3 regions of the Exiguobacterium sp. E17S genome follow, and region 1 is predicted to be linked to each of the others. Evidence: riboswitches for the same ligand, from Rfam matches in the RefSeq annotation. Region 1 holds a riboswitch; each other region holds the start of a gene.

The links. Region 1 has a riboswitch for S-adenosylmethionine ahead of AC3B4V_RS08465 (methionine ABC transporter ATP-binding protein). Riboswitches for the same ligand answer to the same signal wherever they lie in the genome.
Region 2: it holds a riboswitch for S-adenosylmethionine, as region 1 does, so the genes downstream of both, AC3B4V_RS10760 (2,3-diketo-5-methylthiopentyl-1-phosphate enolase) here and AC3B4V_RS08465 (methionine ABC transporter ATP-binding protein) in region 1, are expected to answer to the same signal.
Region 3: it holds a riboswitch for S-adenosylmethionine, as region 1 does, so the genes downstream of both, AC3B4V_RS14725 (alpha/beta hydrolase) here and AC3B4V_RS08465 (methionine ABC transporter ATP-binding protein) in region 1, are expected to answer to the same signal.

What each region holds. Positions count from the first base shown of each region.
Region 1 is NZ_JBYLRU010000001.1:1,639,224-1,645,478, reverse strand. Features, by position in the region: gene AC3B4V_RS08485 (CAP domain-containing protein) at 1-786, shown strand, start outside; gene AC3B4V_RS08480 (GNAT family N-acetyltransferase) at 880-1,377, shown strand; gene AC3B4V_RS08475 (MetQ/NlpA family ABC transporter substrate-binding protein) at 1,437-2,252, opposite strand; gene AC3B4V_RS08470 (methionine ABC transporter permease) at 2,280-2,945, opposite strand; gene AC3B4V_RS08465 (methionine ABC transporter ATP-binding protein) at 2,935-3,948, opposite strand; SAM riboswitch class I at 4,033-4,138, opposite strand; gene AC3B4V_RS08460 (aminotransferase class I/II-fold pyridoxal phosphate-dependent enzyme) at 4,201-5,388, opposite strand; gene AC3B4V_RS08455 (glycoside hydrolase family 13 protein) at 5,537-6,255, shown strand, end outside.
Region 2 is NZ_JBYLRU010000002.1:303,252-309,506, forward strand. Features, by position in the region: gene AC3B4V_RS10745 (1,2-dihydroxy-3-keto-5-methylthiopentene dioxygenase) at 1-145, opposite strand, end outside; gene AC3B4V_RS10750 (methylthioribulose 1-phosphate dehydratase) at 162-782, opposite strand; gene AC3B4V_RS10755 (2-hydroxy-3-keto-5-methylthiopentenyl-1-phosphate phosphatase) at 779-1,438, opposite strand; gene AC3B4V_RS10760 (2,3-diketo-5-methylthiopentyl-1-phosphate enolase) at 1,435-2,625, opposite strand; SAM riboswitch class I at 2,696-2,797, opposite strand; SAM riboswitch class I at 3,003-3,106, shown strand; gene mtnK (S-methyl-5-thioribose kinase) at 3,185-4,351, shown strand; gene mtnA (S-methyl-5-thioribose-1-phosphate isomerase) at 4,348-5,397, shown strand; gene AC3B4V_RS10775 (sugar ABC transporter substrate-binding protein) at 5,409-6,255, shown strand, end outside.
Region 3 is NZ_JBYLRU010000006.1:66,959-73,213, reverse strand. Features, by position in the region: gene AC3B4V_RS14740 (MetQ/NlpA family ABC transporter substrate-binding protein) at 1-461, opposite strand, end outside; gene AC3B4V_RS14735 (methionine ABC transporter permease) at 481-1,131, opposite strand; gene AC3B4V_RS14730 (methionine ABC transporter ATP-binding protein) at 1,121-2,149, opposite strand; SAM riboswitch class I at 2,236-2,339, opposite strand; SAM riboswitch class I at 2,589-2,690, shown strand; gene AC3B4V_RS14725 (alpha/beta hydrolase) at 2,758-3,516, shown strand; gene AC3B4V_RS14720 (thymidine kinase) at 3,589-4,203, opposite strand; gene AC3B4V_RS14715 (DedA family protein) at 4,387-5,037, shown strand; gene AC3B4V_RS14710 (type B 50S ribosomal protein L31) at 5,074-5,319, opposite strand; gene rho (transcription termination factor Rho) at 5,411-6,255, opposite strand, start outside.

The DNA of each region.
Region 1 (6,255 bases):
AGCGGCGGCAAGCTGATTGATCGATATAGCAGTGAGTACCCGGGATACGACTGGGAAGTCAGACGGACAGCAACGGAGGAATTCGTCGCCTTGACGAAGGATGGGAAAGACTATGGGAAGTATCGTTTCAAGAACGGGGTGACGACGCAAGGCGCCGTTCTTAATAAAGATACGGAATCGTCGCTGAAGAAAAAAGGTTGGACCGCAGTGAAGTCCTACCGTAAAGGCAACACGAACTACATGTTGAATCTGGATCATGCCGCCGTCTACGAGAAGAAAGGCAATTACGTGACATATTTCTTCGACCAGCATGACGGCAATAAGGTCAAAGCGACGCTTGCGATTCCAAAAGACGTCGAAGCGAAGAAAAAAGGCTTCTATGGTACGGCGTCGAATGCGTTACGAACGACAGATGAGAAACTGATGCTTCGGTTGATGAACTGGGAACGGGCCGACTATAAGTTGAATCCGTTAGCACCGTACACAGCACTGAAGCCGGTCACACGTGGTCACAGCGAAAACATGGCGAAGAATAATTTCTTCTCGCATACGGATCCACAAGGGCGTGACCCGTTCGATCGAATGGAACAAGGCGGTATCAAGTTCATGGGAGCCGGTGAGAATCTCTCGATGGGGTATCCGAACGTCTTTGCGGCGCATTGGGGCTTGATGAACTCGAAAGGACACCGTGATAATATTCTTCAAAAAAGCTTCAAACAGGCAGATGTCGGTGTAGCATTCCGAGATGATTCACCGTACTTCACGATTAATTTTCGAACACCTTAATAGAAGAATAGAGGACGATATCACTCGATGTCGTCCTCTTTTTCATGAGTCGGTTTGTTCTATACTAAACTAAAGGTATAGGAGGTGATGTACTTGGAAATCCGTCAATTGACGGCAGAAGATGCAGTACTGTATAAGGCGTTACGATTAGAGGCGTTGCAGAATCATCCGGAAGCATTCGGTTCTGATTATGATGCAGAAAAAGATCGACCGGTCGACCAGTACGCTATGCGTTTTCAAAGTGAACAAGCAGCGACGTTCGGTGCGTTTCATGAAGGAGAGCTCGTCGGTGTCGTCACGATTGTCTGCTCCGATCCGGTCAAGATGCGACATCGAGCGAATTTATTCGCGATGTACGTCACACCACGCGCCCGAAAACAACAGGTCGGACGGCAACTCGTAGAAGAGGCATTACGTACATTAAAGCAGCATCCTGTGATCGAGCAAGTCCATCTCTCGGTCGTTCAGACGAATGAAGCTGCTAAAGCGTTATATCGCTCACTTGGTTTTGAATCATACGCGATTGAACCGCGGGCGCTGAAAATCGATGATACCTATCATGATGAAGAACTGATGTGGTATCGGTTCTAACACAAAACGACCGGAATTCAAAGAGAGGTGATCTCGTTGAATTCCGGTCGTTTTTTACATCAGTTTGCCCATTCAGGTTTACTGAAGCCTTTGAATGATTTTTCGATGACTGTATTGAAAGCGTCCGATTCGACGGCTGCTTTTAAGTCTTTTGCGACTTGCTTGTCCGCATCTTTCGTTTGGACAGCGACGAGGTTACGGTATTGTTCGTCCATCGTCTCAAGCGCTAACGCATCAAGTAAGTCGAATTTCGCAGCAAGCGCGAAGTTCCCTGGAACGGCGGAGATATCGACACTTTCGACAGCACGTGGCAGTTGAGCCGCTTCGAGTGGTTTGATGACGAGTTTCTTCGGATTCTTGACGATATCTTTCTCGGAAACGGTCAGTGGATCAGCGTCCGGCTTGAGTTCAATCCAGCCTTGTTCTGCCAAGAGGTTCAGTGCTCGTGCTTGGTTCGTCGGATCATTCGGCGTCGCGACTTCAGCACCGGTCTTGACGTCGTCGAGTGTCTTCGCTGTCTTGCTGTATAGTCCCATCGGTGCTGTTGGAACCGTGATGAGTCCTTTTAAATCGAGGTTCTTTTCTTTAGAAAACGTCTTGAGATAGATCGAGTGTTGGAACAAGTTGGCGTCGATGTTCCCGCTACCGAGGGCGATGTTCGGTTGGATGTAATCGCTGAACTCGACGATTTCGACTTTATAGCCTTTCTTTTCGAGTTGTGGTTGGATTGCTTGTTTGACCATGTCGCTATACGGACCACTCGTCGCACCAATCTTGATCGTCTTGTCTTTTTCATCAGCACTGCTGTCTCCACATCCTGCGAGGACTCCTGCACCAAGTAAGGCTGTTGCTAAAAAGGCATATCGTTTTTTCATGATTCCACTCTCCCTTTGTATGTATGATTAGCGTTTATCTGTTTTTCGCGCCAGTTGATTGCCAAGTGCTTGAATACTTTGAACGATGACGATGAGCACGACGATCGTCACGATCATGATGAGATTATCGTAGCGATAGTAACCGAAACGGATCGCGAGGTCACCGACACCACCGCCACCGACGATCCCAGCCATCGCTGAGAAGCCGATCAAGCTGATTGTCGTTAATGTGATGCCCTGAATGATGCCAGGGAGTGCTTCCGGTAAGAGGACGCTGACGATGATCCGTAATGGTTTCGCCCCACAGGCTTCCGCTGCTTCGATTAGACCAGGCGGAATTTCGCGGAGTGACGTCTCAACGAGTCGCGCGAGAAACGGAATCGCTGCGACACTGAGACTGACGGATGCTGCCGTCGGACCAATCGTATTGTCGAGCAAGAACTTTGTTAACGGAATGAGGGCAACTAGCAAGATGATGAACGGTAGCGACCGGACGATATTGACGACGAAATCAAGAACACGTCGGACGGCAAGGTTTTGAAAAAACAATCCGCGGTCGGTGACGAACAAGAGAATACCGAGCGGAATCCCGACGACCAATGCGAAGGCAAGCGAAATGCCAACCATCCATGCTGTCTCGCCGAGTGCCTTCAAGAGCTCAGGTAACATCGTTTGAATACGATCAAGCCACATCCTGAATCACCTCGAGTGCGTGAAGTTCCGTCGCGAGCCAGTCAAGGGCAGGAGCGATTTGGTCGGATGATCCCGTCAAGCTGACAATCAGGACACCGAAGGCGACGTCTTGAATGTAGTCGACCTTGCCGTGCAAGATGCTGACTGAGATATCGTAACGGCGGATTGCTTCTGATAACGTACTCTCGCCGGTCTTCTCGCCTGTGAACTGCAAGCGGATGATTTTTCCCGGTGTCGCTTGTAAGATGCGTTCCGGTAGCTCGATTTGTAACGCCGTGTCGACGTAATGTTGCGTCACCGGATGTTTGGCTTGGCTGAACAAGTCATAGGTAGAGGCGACTTCAACGACTTCCCCTTGCGACATGACGGCGACACGATGACAAATCTGTTTGACGACATCGATTTCATGCGTGATGAGGACGATCGTCAATCCGAGTCGTTCATTCAAATCCTTCAGCAGTTCAAGGATCTGTAGTGTCGTAACGGGGTCAAGAGCTGATGTCGCTTCGTCACATAACAAGACGGTCGGATTGTTTGCGAGTGCCCGGGCAATCCCAACGCGCTGTTTCTGCCCACCGCTTAATTGACTCGGGAAGTTCGTCTCAAATCCTTCGAGTCCGACGAGCGAGACGAGTTCGCGAATTCGCTCCGGGAAATCTGCTCGTTTGACGCCAGCAGCCTTGAGTGCAAAAGCGATGTTATCCGCGACGTTGCGCGACTGGATCAATTGGAAATGCTGAAAAATCATTCCTGTCCGTAAGCGAAGTTGACGCAAATCTGCTTTTGACATTCCGCCAAGCGAGACACCGTCGACCTTGACGGTTCCCTGTGTCGGATGCTCGAGTCCGTTGATTAGGCGAAGTAACGTACTCTTACCGGCACCGGACTCACCGATGATCCCGAAGATTTCTCCTTTTTGGATCGTCAAATCGACATCCCGTAATGCAAAAATCGGGGTCCGATCTCGAACGAACCGTTTTGTAATGTGTTTGAATTCAATCATCCGCTCATCTCCTCATACAAAAAAAGTCGCTTTTTCCTAGTAGCGGAGCAACCAGAAAAAAGCGACGAAAGTGTAAGATTTCGTAACTTATCTCTCAGAATGAAAATCATTCTGTAGGATGTGGCACCGTTCCTTACAGGTGGTTGCCGGACGTCGTTGGGCCTAATCCCTCGGTCGCTCTCGATAAGTAGTTATGCTGTTGGGATTTACTTTAACGGAAATGATTCCCATCTGTCAAATGTTTTTTCAGAATTATTCCGCAACAGGTGTCCGGAACAGGTTGAGCGTTCCGATTCGATCGACGGCTTCTTCTAGACGTTCGACGTCAGCAATCAAGCTAATCCGGACGTAGCCTTCACCGTATTCGCCGAAGAATGATCCCGGGGTCACGGCGACGTGTGCTTCGTCAAGCAGGTGATCGGTGAAGCTTTGGGACGTGTAACCTTCTGGAACTGGAAGCCAGACGAAGAAGGAACCGCCCGGGCGTGGTCCACTCCAGCCGATCGCATCGAGTTTTGCGAACAACGCATCGCGTCGTGTTTCATACAAGCTACTTAACTCGCGGACGCACGTTTGGTCACTCGTGAGGGCAACGGTCGCCGCATGCTGAATCGGTGTGAAGGCACTGACGTAGAGATGTTCTTGGTATGTTTCGATGCTTGAGATGACGGACGGATTTCCGATCGCGAAGGCAATCCGGAAGCCAGACATGTTGAAGCGTTTTGAGAGTGAGAATAGCTCGATCCCGACGTCTTTTGCCCCTTCCGTCTGCAGGAAGCTTCGCGTCGGACCATCGAAACTGATGCCGCCGTATGCTAAGTCATGGACGACACAGATATCATGGGCATCGGCGAAAGCGACTGTCTGTTCGAAGGCTTCTGCCGTCGCGGTCGCACCCGTCGGATTACTCGGGTAGTTAAGGAACAACATCCGGGCACGCTCGACGTCCGTCGTATCAAGTAAGTCGTAATCCGGTAAGAAGTTATTTTTCTCAAGTAACGGAAGCGTAATCGGGAATGCGCCAGCAAGTGCTGCGCCAGACAGGTAATCCGGGTATCCTGGATCCGGAACGATGACACCTTCTCCAGGGTTGACGATCGTCTGCGGTAAGGCGACGATGCCGGCTTTACTACCGAGCAGAATTGCGACTTCCGTTGCCGGATTGATCGTGACACCGAATTCGGTCGCATAAAAGCGCGCGACGGCTTGCTTTAGAAAATCATGTCCACGAAACGGTGGATATTGAAGGTTCGTTGGCTCGTCGATGGCTTGTTTTAAGGCATCGAGAATATGTACAGGCGTCGTCTGGTCGGGTGTTCCTTGACCAAGTGTGATGACATCGTGTCCGGCAGCTTTCACAGCACCGATTCGGTTCGCGAGTTCAGCGAAGACAGGAGCAGGAAGCCGATCAATGGCGATGGATGGAGCGAAATGTTTCATGGATGAATGCCTCCTTCGTGGTATTGTCGTCAAGGATAACGAATATTCAGTCAAAAGAAAAGAACTTTTTCGAAATTCAAAAAAATTGTCGGATAAACAGGTACAGATAAGTGGAGCGGGAATAAAGAGTAGGGAGAGGAGTGAGGAGATGAAGCGAGCTAACTGGAAAGAGGCAGTCGTCTATCAAGTCTACTGGCGTAGCTTTAAAGATTCGAACGGGGATGGGATTGGTGATTTGCGAGGTGTCATCGACAAGCTTGATTACATCGCTTCACTTGGTGTCGATGTCGTGTGGTTGAATCCGTGTTATCGTTCACCGGATGTCGATAACGGTTATGATATTGCCGATTATTACGAGATCATGGAAAAAGCGGGAACAATGGGAGATCTACAGGAGTTGATCACGGCCGCTCATGCCCGTGGATTGAAGGTCATTCTCGATTTAGTCGTCAATCACACGAGTGACCAGCATGACTGGTTCCGTCAGTCGCGAGAGCGGATCAACGATAAGGAAGACTGGTATATCTGGCAGGATGGCACGAAAGAGACGCCTCCAAACAACTGGCGCTCGTACTTTGCGCCAAGCCCGTGGACGTGGAATGAAGAGCGTGGGCAGTATTATTTTCATTCCTTCGCCAAAGAACAGCCAGACTTAAACTGGGAACATCCAGCTGTCCGGCAAGCGATCTACGATATGATGAACTGGTGGATCGCTCAAGGGATCGACGGCTTCCGGATGGATGTCATCAACTTGATCAAAAAACGGTCGTTTGAGGATGTCGCCAATCCATTTGATCTATCGTACCTTGGAAATCAGCCAGGCGTGCATGACTTCCTGCAGGAGATGCATGCGAACGTCCTTGCGGG
Region 2 (6,255 bases), on a different contig from region 1:
TCAGTGTGAAGTTCTCAACGAGAGGCGCTGGAAGTTTCGAAACGTCCCACTGTTCGTAAAGAACGCCGCGTGACGCGAGGAAGTCAGCGACTTCCGTTTGATCCGTATACCGTGTGTTTGTTTCTTGGAATAAGACTGTTGCCATGAGATGATTCCTCCTTTTAATGAATGGATTGACGGCATGATTGCAACGTCAACGTGTAATTGAATAAAAACTCGAAGGCTTCGAGGTGTTTCTTTGCTTCAAAGGCGGTCGGTGCCCAGACCGTGATTCCGTGATTGCGGATCAGGACGGCACCACTGTCCGCTGTGACATGCGGTGCAAAAGCAGCGGCAAGCGTCGGAATGTCCGCATGATTCGGAATGATCGGTACCGTGACCGTCGCATCCTCTTCCCAGTGTCCGAGTGCCTTGATGATTTCTTGACCGGAAAAGGTGATGCTGCCTTGATCGCCATAGAGTTCCGAAATCACATTGTTCGCAATCGTATGGACATGCAGAGAACAACCGGCGTCCGTTCGATTGAACACTTCGACATGGAGCAATGTCTCAGCGGAAGGACGCCCGGATTGCTCACCAATCAATTGACCGGTCGCATCGACATGAACGAAGTCGTCAGGAGTCGTCTGCCGTTTATCTTTTCCGCTTGCCGTCACAAGGAATTCAACCGGGACACCGGACGTCCGAATGGCGAGATTGCCACTCGTACCAGGGAACCAATCGCGCGCCGCAAGCTCTTGTTTGATGGCGCGTAGCTCTTCATACCGTCGCATGAATGTCATGTTGTCACCTCCGCTCGCGTTAAATCATGAACGATATCGTGGAACGTCTCAAACGGTGTATAGGCGATATCGTTCTCTTCACACAACGTGATCAGATAATCACGGGCATAGACACGATCCGCTTGTTTCGCGAGTTCGAAGTCCGTCACCGAGTCACCGATGACGATGATGACGTCATCGTCTTTGCGCAATGCCCGGGCAACGGACGTTTTACAACAGCCGCACCCGTTCGTGCAATGGGCATCGCAGGCGTTTGGCCAATCGATATGGACGAATGGACCACTGAAATCGGCGACGTTACAGTAAATCTGTTCTTGTTCAAGGAATGGCGCTAAGATCGGTTCGACGAAAAAGTCCATTCCACCGCTGACGATCGAAAAATCGATTCCTTGACGACGACTGTACTGAAGTAACTCCGAAAATCCGTCGCGAATGACTGCACGCTCCAACAAAAAGTCAAGATAGGCTGTTTTTCCGTCAGACGGCAGAAGTGCGAACATTTGCCCGACACCACTCTGAATCGATAGCGTTCGGTCGAGTACGCCGCGTTTCAACGGTTCGAAGTCACTCGCTGGCGCAAATTGTTGCATGAGTGCGATGATGTTATCTTGCGTCGTCACCGTACCGTCGAAGTCACAAAGAATCCGTACGGTCATGACTTGATCCCCCAAGCGTCAAGGGCGATCCGTAATTCTTCATGACGCGATGCTGCCGCCGATAGGGATTCATTTGCGAGTGCCGCATCGAGTGCCTGGCGGAAAGCAATGACACCAGCCGCAGCACCTTGCGGATGACCATGTACGCCGCCGCCGGCGTTGATGACGGAATCGATCCCGAAGTCTCGTACGAGTTGAGCGACGAGTCCAGGATGAATACCGGCTGAAGGAACCGGGAAGATTGATTTCGTCTGACCGAGACGGGTCGCTTCGACCGCGATGCCACGGGCGACATCCTTTGGTAAAGCGACATTGCCGTAAGGAGACGGGAATAGCGTCAAGTCTGCTCCGGCAGCACGCGGTAATGTGCCGAGTAAGACAGGGGCTGCGACTCCGTGATTCGGGCTAGCGATCAACGCACCGCTATATGCCGGATGATTGAAGATAGGAACGTTGATTTCCGGATCACTTGCCAGTTCACGTAAGACATCGAGTCCGTATGTGAAGGTATTCAGCAAGAAAGCAGTCGCTCCAGCATCAATCAATCGCTTGGCTTGATCCTTGAGCGTAAAGACGGGACCGCTGAGTGTGATCGCATATAACGCACGTTTACCGGTCCGTTGGAAGTGAGCATCGATGACCTCACGTCCGATCCGTGCCCGGTCAATCGTCGGTGTCAACGGATTGTCGTATAGGATCTCATCGTCTTTGACGAGATCAATCCCACCAGCGAGTTGTCCTTCGAGTTGATCACGAAGGAACGATAAATCGCGTCCGATGACTCCTTTGAAGATGCTCATTAATAATGGGCGATCTTCGACACCGATCAAGGAACGGACCCCTTCGATCCCGAATTTCGCACCTGGAAAGTCCGACGTAAATGTATCGGGTAGTAGCAATTCCGTTAGTTTGATTTCACCGTCGAGTGAGAGTTTCCCGAAGACGGTCGTCAGAATCGCAGAAAAGTCGCGCGATACGTTATGTTCCGGGTAACGAATCGTGATATATCCTTTGCCATCGCGCTCTTCGGTATGTACGACTTCCCCTTTGAACGAGGCGAGTTGTTGTTGTTCGAGATGATTCAGTTCCGTCCAAGAACCGACTGTCAGACCAAGCGCGAGTTGTTCAGCGCGCTGCTCGAGTCGATCACGGGCAGTCAATTGATAAGTAGCAGTGATATAAGCCATGTCTTTCCTCCTTCAACAAAAAAATGGTCTCTCGTCAGCGACAAGAGACCATGAATGATTCGAACGTGGACTCTTATCTGTCAGCTTAGTAGCTGCAAGAATTAGCACCGTGCCAAAAGGTCGGTTGCTGCGACATCGTAGGGCTTGTCCCTCCGTCTGCTCTTGATAAGAATTGGATGAAATTGTGAAATCTAATTGCAATTTTTACATGAGAATCGCCACTTGTCAAACTATTTTTAGAAAATTTATTTTTTTGAAAATACTCTTTCTATAGATGACTTAAAAATGATATCCGTTTCTGCTTGATTTCGATTTGACAGCGAGGAAGTCGATTGCGTAAGATTCAAATCAATATCACACACGACAACTACATACGACTCTTATCGCGAGTTGGCAGAGGGAATTGGCCCGATGACGCCGCAGCAACCGACCACTGGGCACGGTGCTACATCCAACAGACGTTTCGTCTGAGAGATAAGAGGACGCAGTGACTTTTCTGCGCCTCTTTTCGATGACGAAAAGAGGCGCTTTTTCGTGTATCACATAGGGGGAAACTGAGATGACATATAAAGCATTCACAGAACAGGACGCGATTGATCGTGTTCGGACATTAGGACTGATCGGCGATGGAGCCGTCGAAGCAGAAGAGATTGGCGACGGGAACCTCAACCTCGTCTTTCGGATTCGAGAAGGCGAACATCGCTTGATTTTAAAACAAGCATTACCATATGCGAAGGTCGTCGGGGAGAGCTGGCCGTTATCGCTCGAACGAGCGTGGATCGAGCAATCCGCACTCCGTGAATTCGCACGGCATGCCGTACCGTTCGTGCCACGTGTTTTTCATGCTAGTCATGAAGAGGCGTATACGGTCATGGAAGATCTTTCACATCTGACGATCGTTCGAAGCGGTTTACTCGCAGGTGAACAGTATCCGTTGCTTGCGGAACATATCGGTTCTTATCTCGCTCGGACGTTATTTCATACATCGGACTTTGCGCTTGGTCCGGTTGAAAAGAAACGTGTCGCCCGAACGTACTACAATCCAGACTTGTGCGACATCACGGAAAAATTAATCTTCACGGATCCGTTCCATGACGCGGAGACGAACGAGATTGAAGCCGGGCTTGAAGAAGAGGTGGCATATTTATGGGCAGACGATGAGTTAAAACGCGAAGTCGCAAAACTTGAAGCGCTCTTCATCACAAAAGGAGATGCATTGCTGCACGGCGATCTACATACAGGAAGCATCTTCGCCTCGGTGACGGAAACGAAGGTCATCGACCCTGAATTCGCCTTTTATGGTCCATTCGGATTCGATGTCGGACAGTTCATCGCCCACTTATTCTTTGCAGCATACCCCGATTATTCAGCACTTCGTGATGCCCGGATTCGCGACATCGACACGTTCTGGCTGACATTTGCTTCAACGTTCCGTGCCTTATGGGAACGGGAAGCCGTCGAACCATTCCGGACATCGGGGCTCGTCGACGATGTATTGAGCACGATCTTGCAGGATGCCCTTGGCTTTGCCGGTTGCGAATTGATTCGGCGGACGATTGGTCTTGCACCGGTCGCTGATTTAGAATCAATCGATTCAACGACGGAACGCTTAGAGCGGAAACGTCACGCTCTTCGTCTAGGAGCGGCGTTAATCAAACGCCGTACAGAATGCCGGACATTCGATGATTTACGAAACTTTGACGTAACGGAGGAACTCAGCCGATGACTACATTCGTTCAAAGTATCCGTTACGAAGATCGTATCTTGACGATTCTCGATCAGACACGTCTACCGCAAGAAGAGCACTATGAAGTCATTGCTGATCTCGCGCAAGCGGTTGAGGCGATTAAACAACTACGTGTCCGGGGCGCACCTGCGATCAGCTTATTCGGTGGATTCGTGCTCGTTCAAGAAGCGTACCGCTTTGAAGCAGAGCTACCGGTCTACAAGCAAGCCTTGCTTGAGACATCGGCGACGTTACTCGCGACACGACCGACGGCCGTCAACTTGCGAAATGTCCTCGATCAATTGAATCCAATCATTCAAGACGGGACGTCGGTAGAAGAGATTCGCGAACGGTTGGAAAAACGGACGGTCGCCTTATACGACCAGGATGCGCAGACGTCACGTCAAATCGGGATTCATGCACTGGAATTGTTCCAGTCAGGCGACCGGATCCTAACGATTTGTAATGCTGGATCGATTGCGACCGCTGCTTATGGAACGGCACTTGCGCCGTTCTACATCGCAAAAGAACGCGGCATCGAATTATCCGTTTTTGCGAGTGAGACGCGACCGTTACTGCAGGGAGCACGATTGACGACATGGGAGCTGCAACGTGCCGGCATCGATGTCACGTTAATTACGGACAACATGGTCGCCCATACGCTGAAAGAAAAACAGATCGATGCGATCATCGTCGGTGCCGACCGCATTACACGAAACGGAGATACCGCGAATAAAATCGGGACGTTCCAATTGGCATTGCTCGCGCAAGCTTTTGGTATTCCGTTTTACGTCGCAGCACCGCTCTCGACGTTCGACTTCTCGCTCGTTTCCGGAGACGCGATCGAAATCGAAGAACGTGATCCGCAGGAAGTGACGACTGTCCAAGGTGTCGCGACAGCACCGGAAGGCGTCGCTGTCTTCAACCCGGCGTTTGATGTCACACCACACACATTGATCACGGGCATCATTACCGAACTTGGTGTCATCACGCAACCGAATGAAGAAACGATTGAACAATTAACAGGGCTTCAACCCCTCGGATAAGGAGATATGTCATGAAAAAACTAGCTTACGCCGTCCTAGCACCGGCACTGTTACTAGCGGCTTGTGCGAATGGAGAAGCCACGACGACGAAGGTCGTCAAGGATGTACCAAAAGGGGTTCAATCGGACGTCAAGATCGCCGTCATCCGCAACCTAGCATCGGACGACCATACGAAACAATTCCTTGATGGCGCACGAAGTGAAGGCGAAGCGCTTGGCTTTAAAGTCAGCACGTTCATTTCGGAAGGTAACGACGTCAAGTTCAAGGAGCTGGTCGCGCAAGCGATTCAGCAAGATTATGATGGGCTCATCATCTCGCATGGTAAGGAAGACTACGCCTATGACATGATTAAACCAGCGGTCGACAAAGGGCTGAAGGTCGTGACGTTCGATACGGTCACGAAGAAAAAAGGAACGACGTTAAAAGGTGTGACGGAAACATTCCAAAACGATCATCAACTCGCGAAGCTATCGCTTGATGAAGTGACGAAGGTGACGGACAAAAAGCCGGTCCGTGTCATCAAACTTTGGTTCGGACCAGGTTTTGCCCCGCTCGATCGTCGTCAGGAAATCTATAAGACGTACGAAGCAGACGGTAAGATCAAAACGCTTGAGACGGTTGGACCGACAAACTTCCAAGATGTCCAAGGGGATATCGCAACGAAGATGAATGCGATTCTCGCGAAATATCCGAAAGGAAGCATTGATGCGGTTTGGGGAGCGTGGGACGAAGTCGCAAAAGGGGCTTACAAATCGCTCAAGGATAATAAACGTCAAGAAATCCCGCTAATCTCGATCGATGTCTCGAATCAGGATATCAACCTGATGCGTGAAAAAGGCAGTAACTGGGTCTCGACGA
Region 3 (6,255 bases), on a different contig from region 1:
TCGTCCGGTAGCTTGATCAGACCTGCTTCTTGCAGTAACAAGAGGGCGCGTCCCATGTTCGTCGCTTCGTTCGGAACAGCGATTTTTCCGCCAGTTGGAATGTCTTTGACGTCCTTGTATTTATCCGAGTAAATCCCCATCGGTGCGATAACAGTCGTCGCAATCGGCGATAGCTTCAAATTATGTTCTTTCTTGAAAGCGTTGAAGTAGGAAATCGTCTGGAAGGCATTGGCGTCGATCTCGCCCTCAGCCAGTGCCATGTTCGGCTGGACATAATCGGAGAACTTGACGAGCTCGATTTTGATGCCCTCCTTTTCTGCTTTTTTCGCGACATAGTCCCAAACTTGTGTGTCTGAACCGCTGACACCGAGCTTGATCGTCTTTTCGTCTTCTCCTGATGCTGCGCACCCGGCAAATAAAATCGTCGTGAGTGTTGCTCCAATTGCTACTGTTTTTTTCATGGCTGAATCGCTCCCTTGATTAATGTCTTCTAATTTTTCGTGCGACGATGTTGCCTGTCGTCTGTAAGCCTTGGACTAAGATGACGAGAATCCCGACCGTGATGATCATGACTTTCGTGTCGAATCGTTGATAGCCATAGGTGATCGCTAAGTCACCGAGACCACCGCCTCCAATCGCACCTGCCATCGCTGACGCCCCGATCAAGCCGATCGTCGCGATCGTTAAGTTAAGGATGAGTGAACCGAGTGCTTCCGGTAGGAGGAAGCGGAAAATCGTTTGAAACGGTGTCGCGCCCATCGCTTCTGCTGCTTCAAGAACGCCTTTATCGACTTCGAGTAAAGAACTCTCGATCAGACGCGCCATGTATGGTGCAGCGTAAAAGACGAGCGGGACGATTGCGGCTTCTGTTCCGATCGATGTCTGAACGATCAAGCGCGTCAACGGGATGATCGCGACGAGTAAGATGATGAACGGAATCGAACGGAAAATATTGACGATACTGTTGAAGAACGTGAACAGCGGGACATTTTCAAGCAATGCTCCTTTTCGCGTGACGACAAGCAGGATACCGAGTGGTAAGCCGATCAAGGTCGAGAATAAGAGCGAAACGGATACCATCGTCATCGTCTGCAAAAATGCTGTCCAGATATCACTGTAATTAACTAGCATGAGCAAGTACCTCCTCGACCGTCACCTGTGCCTGATTGATGTAGTGTAACGCTCGTTTCACTTCAGTCGGCTCACCAATCAACTCGACGAGTAAGGTGCCGAACGGCGTATCCTGCAACTCCGTGATGCTACCGTGCAAGATGTTGACATCGACGTCAAAGCGTTTCGCAACTTGCGATAAGAGTGGCTGCCCGGTGTGATGTCCGAGGAAATGAATCTTATAGATCGGATTCGCATTCCGGGACTCGATCAACTGGCGAATCGATGCTGGAATCTCGTCGTGCATGACGGAGCGGACGAAGTTCTGTGCTGTCTCGGTCTGCGGGTTTGAAAAGACATCAAAGACCGTTCCTGACTCGATCAGTTTCCCAGCTTCAATGACAGCGACGCGGTCGCAAATTTCCCGAATGACGCCCATCTCGTGGGTGATCAAGAGAATCGTGATCCCGTACTCCGCATTGATACGTTTTAATAACTGGAGAATATGATGTGTCGTCTGGGGATCAAGCGCTGACGTCGCTTCGTCACACAAGAGGACGGAAGGTTGCGTCGCGAGTGCCCGGGCGATACCAACGCGCTGTTTCTGCCCACCCGACAATTGATCCGGATAATGATCCGCCTTGTCCGCGAGATCGACGAATTCGAGTAACTCCGTCACCCGGCGGCGAATTTCGTCTTTCTTGACGCCTGCGAGAACGAGTGGTTTCGCGACATTCGTAAAGACCGTGTTCGCATTCAATAGATTGAAGTGCTGAAAAATCATCCCGATCCGTTGTTTTGCTTGGCGCAATTTTTTCGGAGACAGTTGCGTTAAATCTTCTCCATCGACCGTCACCGTTCCTGACGTCGGTCGTTCTAATAGATTGACACAGCGGAGCAGTGAACTTTTTCCGGCACCGCTAAAGCCGATGACACCAAAGATTTCGCCTTTTTCGATTGTCAGGTCGACACCGTCAAGCGCTGCGATCGACTGATCTTTCGTGACGTACGTTTTTTTGACTTGATGAAATGCAATCATTCCGTTTTCCCCCTTCATTCAACAAAAAAGGTCCCTTCTTGAGAAACAAGAAGAGACCTGGATCCGCACAGTGGCAGAATCCACTCTACTCATCTCTCAGACATCTGTCTGATGGAATTGGCACAGTGCTCATAATGAGTCTGTTGCCGAGGTTTCGTAGGGCCAGTCCCTCCACCTCTCTGGATAAGTATTGCGGTATGAAATTCGTATGTGTGTTGTTGCGTTGTTGCTTATGTCGTAAAACTAATTTTTACATTACGGGTCGAAACTTTAAAAGTCAACCAACTTTGCAAAAATAATCCATTTGGCGCATATCGACGGATGATTAAGTTATGAATTAGCTTAATGAACGGATCATGATTCGTCAAGAACGATTTGACAAGTCATTTTCGAACGTGCTACCATCGTTTCAATGATTATTCCGACAATTCCAATATGATATTTATCAAGAGTGAACGAGAGACCTGGCTCTATGACTTCACGGCAACCTGCAATCTGTAAGGTGCTCCGACCAGCAAAGCGCGGCTTTGGATGATACGGTGAAAAACTCGTGGGCGTCCAAGCAGTGACGTCGACGAGTTTTTTTCATGAATGGAGGAAAAATAGTAATGATGAACTATCCTGTACTGACTGGTGCTGAAGCGTTTTATTTTCAAGGTGGATCGATCGGCATTCTAATCTGTCATGGGTTTAATGCAACACCGCAAAGTGTCCGAGACGTCGGTGAGGCATTCGCTGCTGAAGGTTTTACCGTCTATGCCCCGCGCTTACGTGGACATGGAACGAACGTCCGCGAGTTTGAACAATCGACTGCTCGATGTTGGAAGCAAAGCCTGCAAGACGGCTATGAACGTTTACAAGAAACATGCGATCAAGTCTTCGTCATCGGTCAATCGATGGGTGCGACGCTTGCACTGTCACTCGCCGCTGACGGCATTCCGTTTGCCGGCATCATTACGATCAATGCCGCACTCTCCGTTCCTTCTTACGAAGCACTTTCGTTCGAGGACGGTCCAGAGTATTTACCAGAAGGGGCACCGGACATCAAACGGTCTGCTTTCGAAATCATCTATGACCTCGTTCCAAGTCGTTGTGCGTTCGAACTCGTCCGTCTGATGGATGAGACGAAAGGACGCCTCGGATCGATCCTTCTGCCGACATTAATTCTCTACTCGGCGACCGATCACGTCGTCCCGCCGTCGAGCTCGGATTATCTGCATCAGCACATCGGAACGAATGATAAACGAAGCTACTGTTTACTGAACTCGTACCACGTCGCGACCCTCGATCATGATCAGGATTTGATCGTTCGTGAGACGATCCGTTTTATCGAACGCTCAAGCCGGTTCTCACAGGAAACGGGATAATAAAAAAACAGCTATTCACTTAGAAGCGAATAGCTGTTACATCAAAGGACGACCGCGACCGGTTCGTCTTTTTTAATTTTCTTGGTGCTGCACCGATTGGAGCGGCTTCGGTTTTCCAGGCACCTCATGGCAATGGCGGCACCGTGGCTCATATGATTCTGAAGCGCCAACTAGGATGATCGGATCATCGTAGTTCGCTGGTTTTCCATCAATCAACCGTTGTGTCCGGGAAGCCGGATCACCACATGAAAGACAGATGGCTTGCAGCTTCGTTACGAATTCTGCGCGCGCCAGTAATTCCGGCATCTTGCCAAATGGCTCTGCCCGGAAATCTTGATCAAGGCCTGCACAAATGACGCGTTTTCCGTCTTGTGCAAGTGCTTCGATGACTTGTACGATCTCATCATCAAAGAATTGAACTTCATCGATTCCAACGATTTGTGTTTCCTCTGCTACTGCTGCGTAGAGATCGCGACTCGTCGCCATCGGAATCGCCACGACGGAGTTGCCGATATGAGAGACGACATGCTCTTCATGGTACCGGTCGTCGATTGCCGGCTTGAATACTTGAACGGGCAGTTTGCCGTACTGCGCCCGTCTGACACGACGAATCAACTCTTCCGATTTCCCGGAAAACATACTGCCACAAATTACTTCGATCCAGCCGTACTGATTTATTACATGCATCATCGTCCGACACCGTCCTCTAAAAATAGTCACTTTAACGAGTATAGCCCGAAACGGTATCGAGAAAAAGGGTTGACTTCCGGAAATCAAAATTCATTTTTTCTTTACCTAGAATTTTTGTCCTTTCATTCCAACCGTCCCCTATTTCCTGTACACTGAAGAAGAAGACTCTCACGAAAGAAGGTGTCCCCGATTCATCATCTCTTACATGACATCCTGCACCAATATGGTGCCCTTGGTCTCTCCGTCCTTCTCGCAGGTGGTATCGTGGGATTGCCGGTTCCTGATGAGACCCTGCTCGTCCTGTCCGGTTTTTGGATGCATCAAGGCAATCTACCACTCGTCGGTACGATTCTCGCTGCTTACGCCGGCAGTTGTATCGGGATGACGATCAGCTATTTACTCGGATTAAAACTCGGTATGCCACTATTACACCGCGTCGGACCGAAAATGCGTATCTCAGAAAAACATATTCTTTCCGCTGAAGCCGGATTTCGTCGTTACGGGAAATCGGTCTTGATCATCGGTTACTACATACCTGGTCTCCGCCAACTCTCTGCCTTTTTTGCAGGTGTCTCGAAAATGCCGTTTCGCGTGTTTGCGAGTTATGCGTATACAGGTGCGTTGATTTGGATCAGCGTGTTTTTAGGCGCCGGCTACTTCGTCGGTCGTCATCTCTCGTTCCACAAAGTCATGGACTATATCTTGGCACATCCGGAAGTCATGCCGTATTTAATCGGGATTGCCGGTGGAATCGCCTTCTCCTTCGTCTTGAAGACGTATCTCGCGTATCGTTCACAATTCAGTCTATACAAAAACAGCCTGCTTCCATAATGGAGGCAGGCTGTTTTTTTAAGAACCGACAAGTGATTACTTGCGGCCGTATTTTTTGTTGAAGCGATCGACACGACCATCTGCCGCGTTGAACTTTTGACGACCTGTGTAGAATGGGTGCGAGTCTGAAGACACATCCACACGGATGAGTGGGTACTCGTTACCATCTTCCCAAGTGATCGTTTCGTTCGAAGAACGAGTAGAACCGCTTAAGAATTTGTACTCAGTCGTTGAATCCATAAATACTACTTTGTTGTAGTTAGGGTGAATTCCTTGTTTCATGGTTGATTTCTCTCCTTCCGCCCTGGTTCATTTGCTGAGCCAGAGTAAGTTACCTTCCTATACTAAACGATTTTTTTACGCGTCGCAATAGTTATTTTTCCGTCGTCGTTTCCTTCTTGACGGTACGCGGTTTAGCCGGTGCGCGTCGGACCGTCTTCTTCTTTTCTTTCTCGAGTTCAACGAAAAATTCTTCATTATTTTTCGTATCGCGAATCTTACGCAGGAACGTATCGACGAACTCGTTCGACTCATTCATCGTCCGGCGAATCGTCCAAAGCGCATCGAGTTGCTCTTTTGGAAGCAAGAGTTCTTCCTTCCGTGTACCGGACTTCCGAATGTCAATCGCTGGGAAGATCCGACGCTCTGACAGCTTACGATCAAGATGCAACTCCATGTTGCCCGTCCCTTTGAACTCCTCATAGATGACGTCATCCATGCGTGATCCTGTCTCAACGAGTGCTGTCGCAAGAATCGTTAAACTACCACCGTGTTCGATGTTTCGCGCTGCCCCAAAGAATCGTTTTGGCTTATGGAACGCAGCCGGGTCGATCCCCCCTGAGAGCGTCCGACCGCTTTGCGGTACCGTTAAGTTATAGGCACGTGTCAGACGCGTGATCGAATCCATCAGGATGACGACATCCTTCTTATGTTCGACGAGTCGCATCGCCCGCTCGAGGACAAGCTCAGAAATCCGGACGTGGTTGTCTGGTGTTTCGTCAAACGTCGAGCTGACAACGTCTGCTCCTGGAACCGAGCGCTCAATATCTGTTACTTCCTCAGGACGCTCATCAATCAAGAGAATGATCAGTTCGACATCCGGATGATTCTCCTGAATCGAGTTTGCGATTTCTTTGAGGAGTGATGTCTTCCCTGCTTTTGGCGGTGCGACGATCAAACCACGTTGACCAAACCCAACCGGTGCGATCATATCCATGA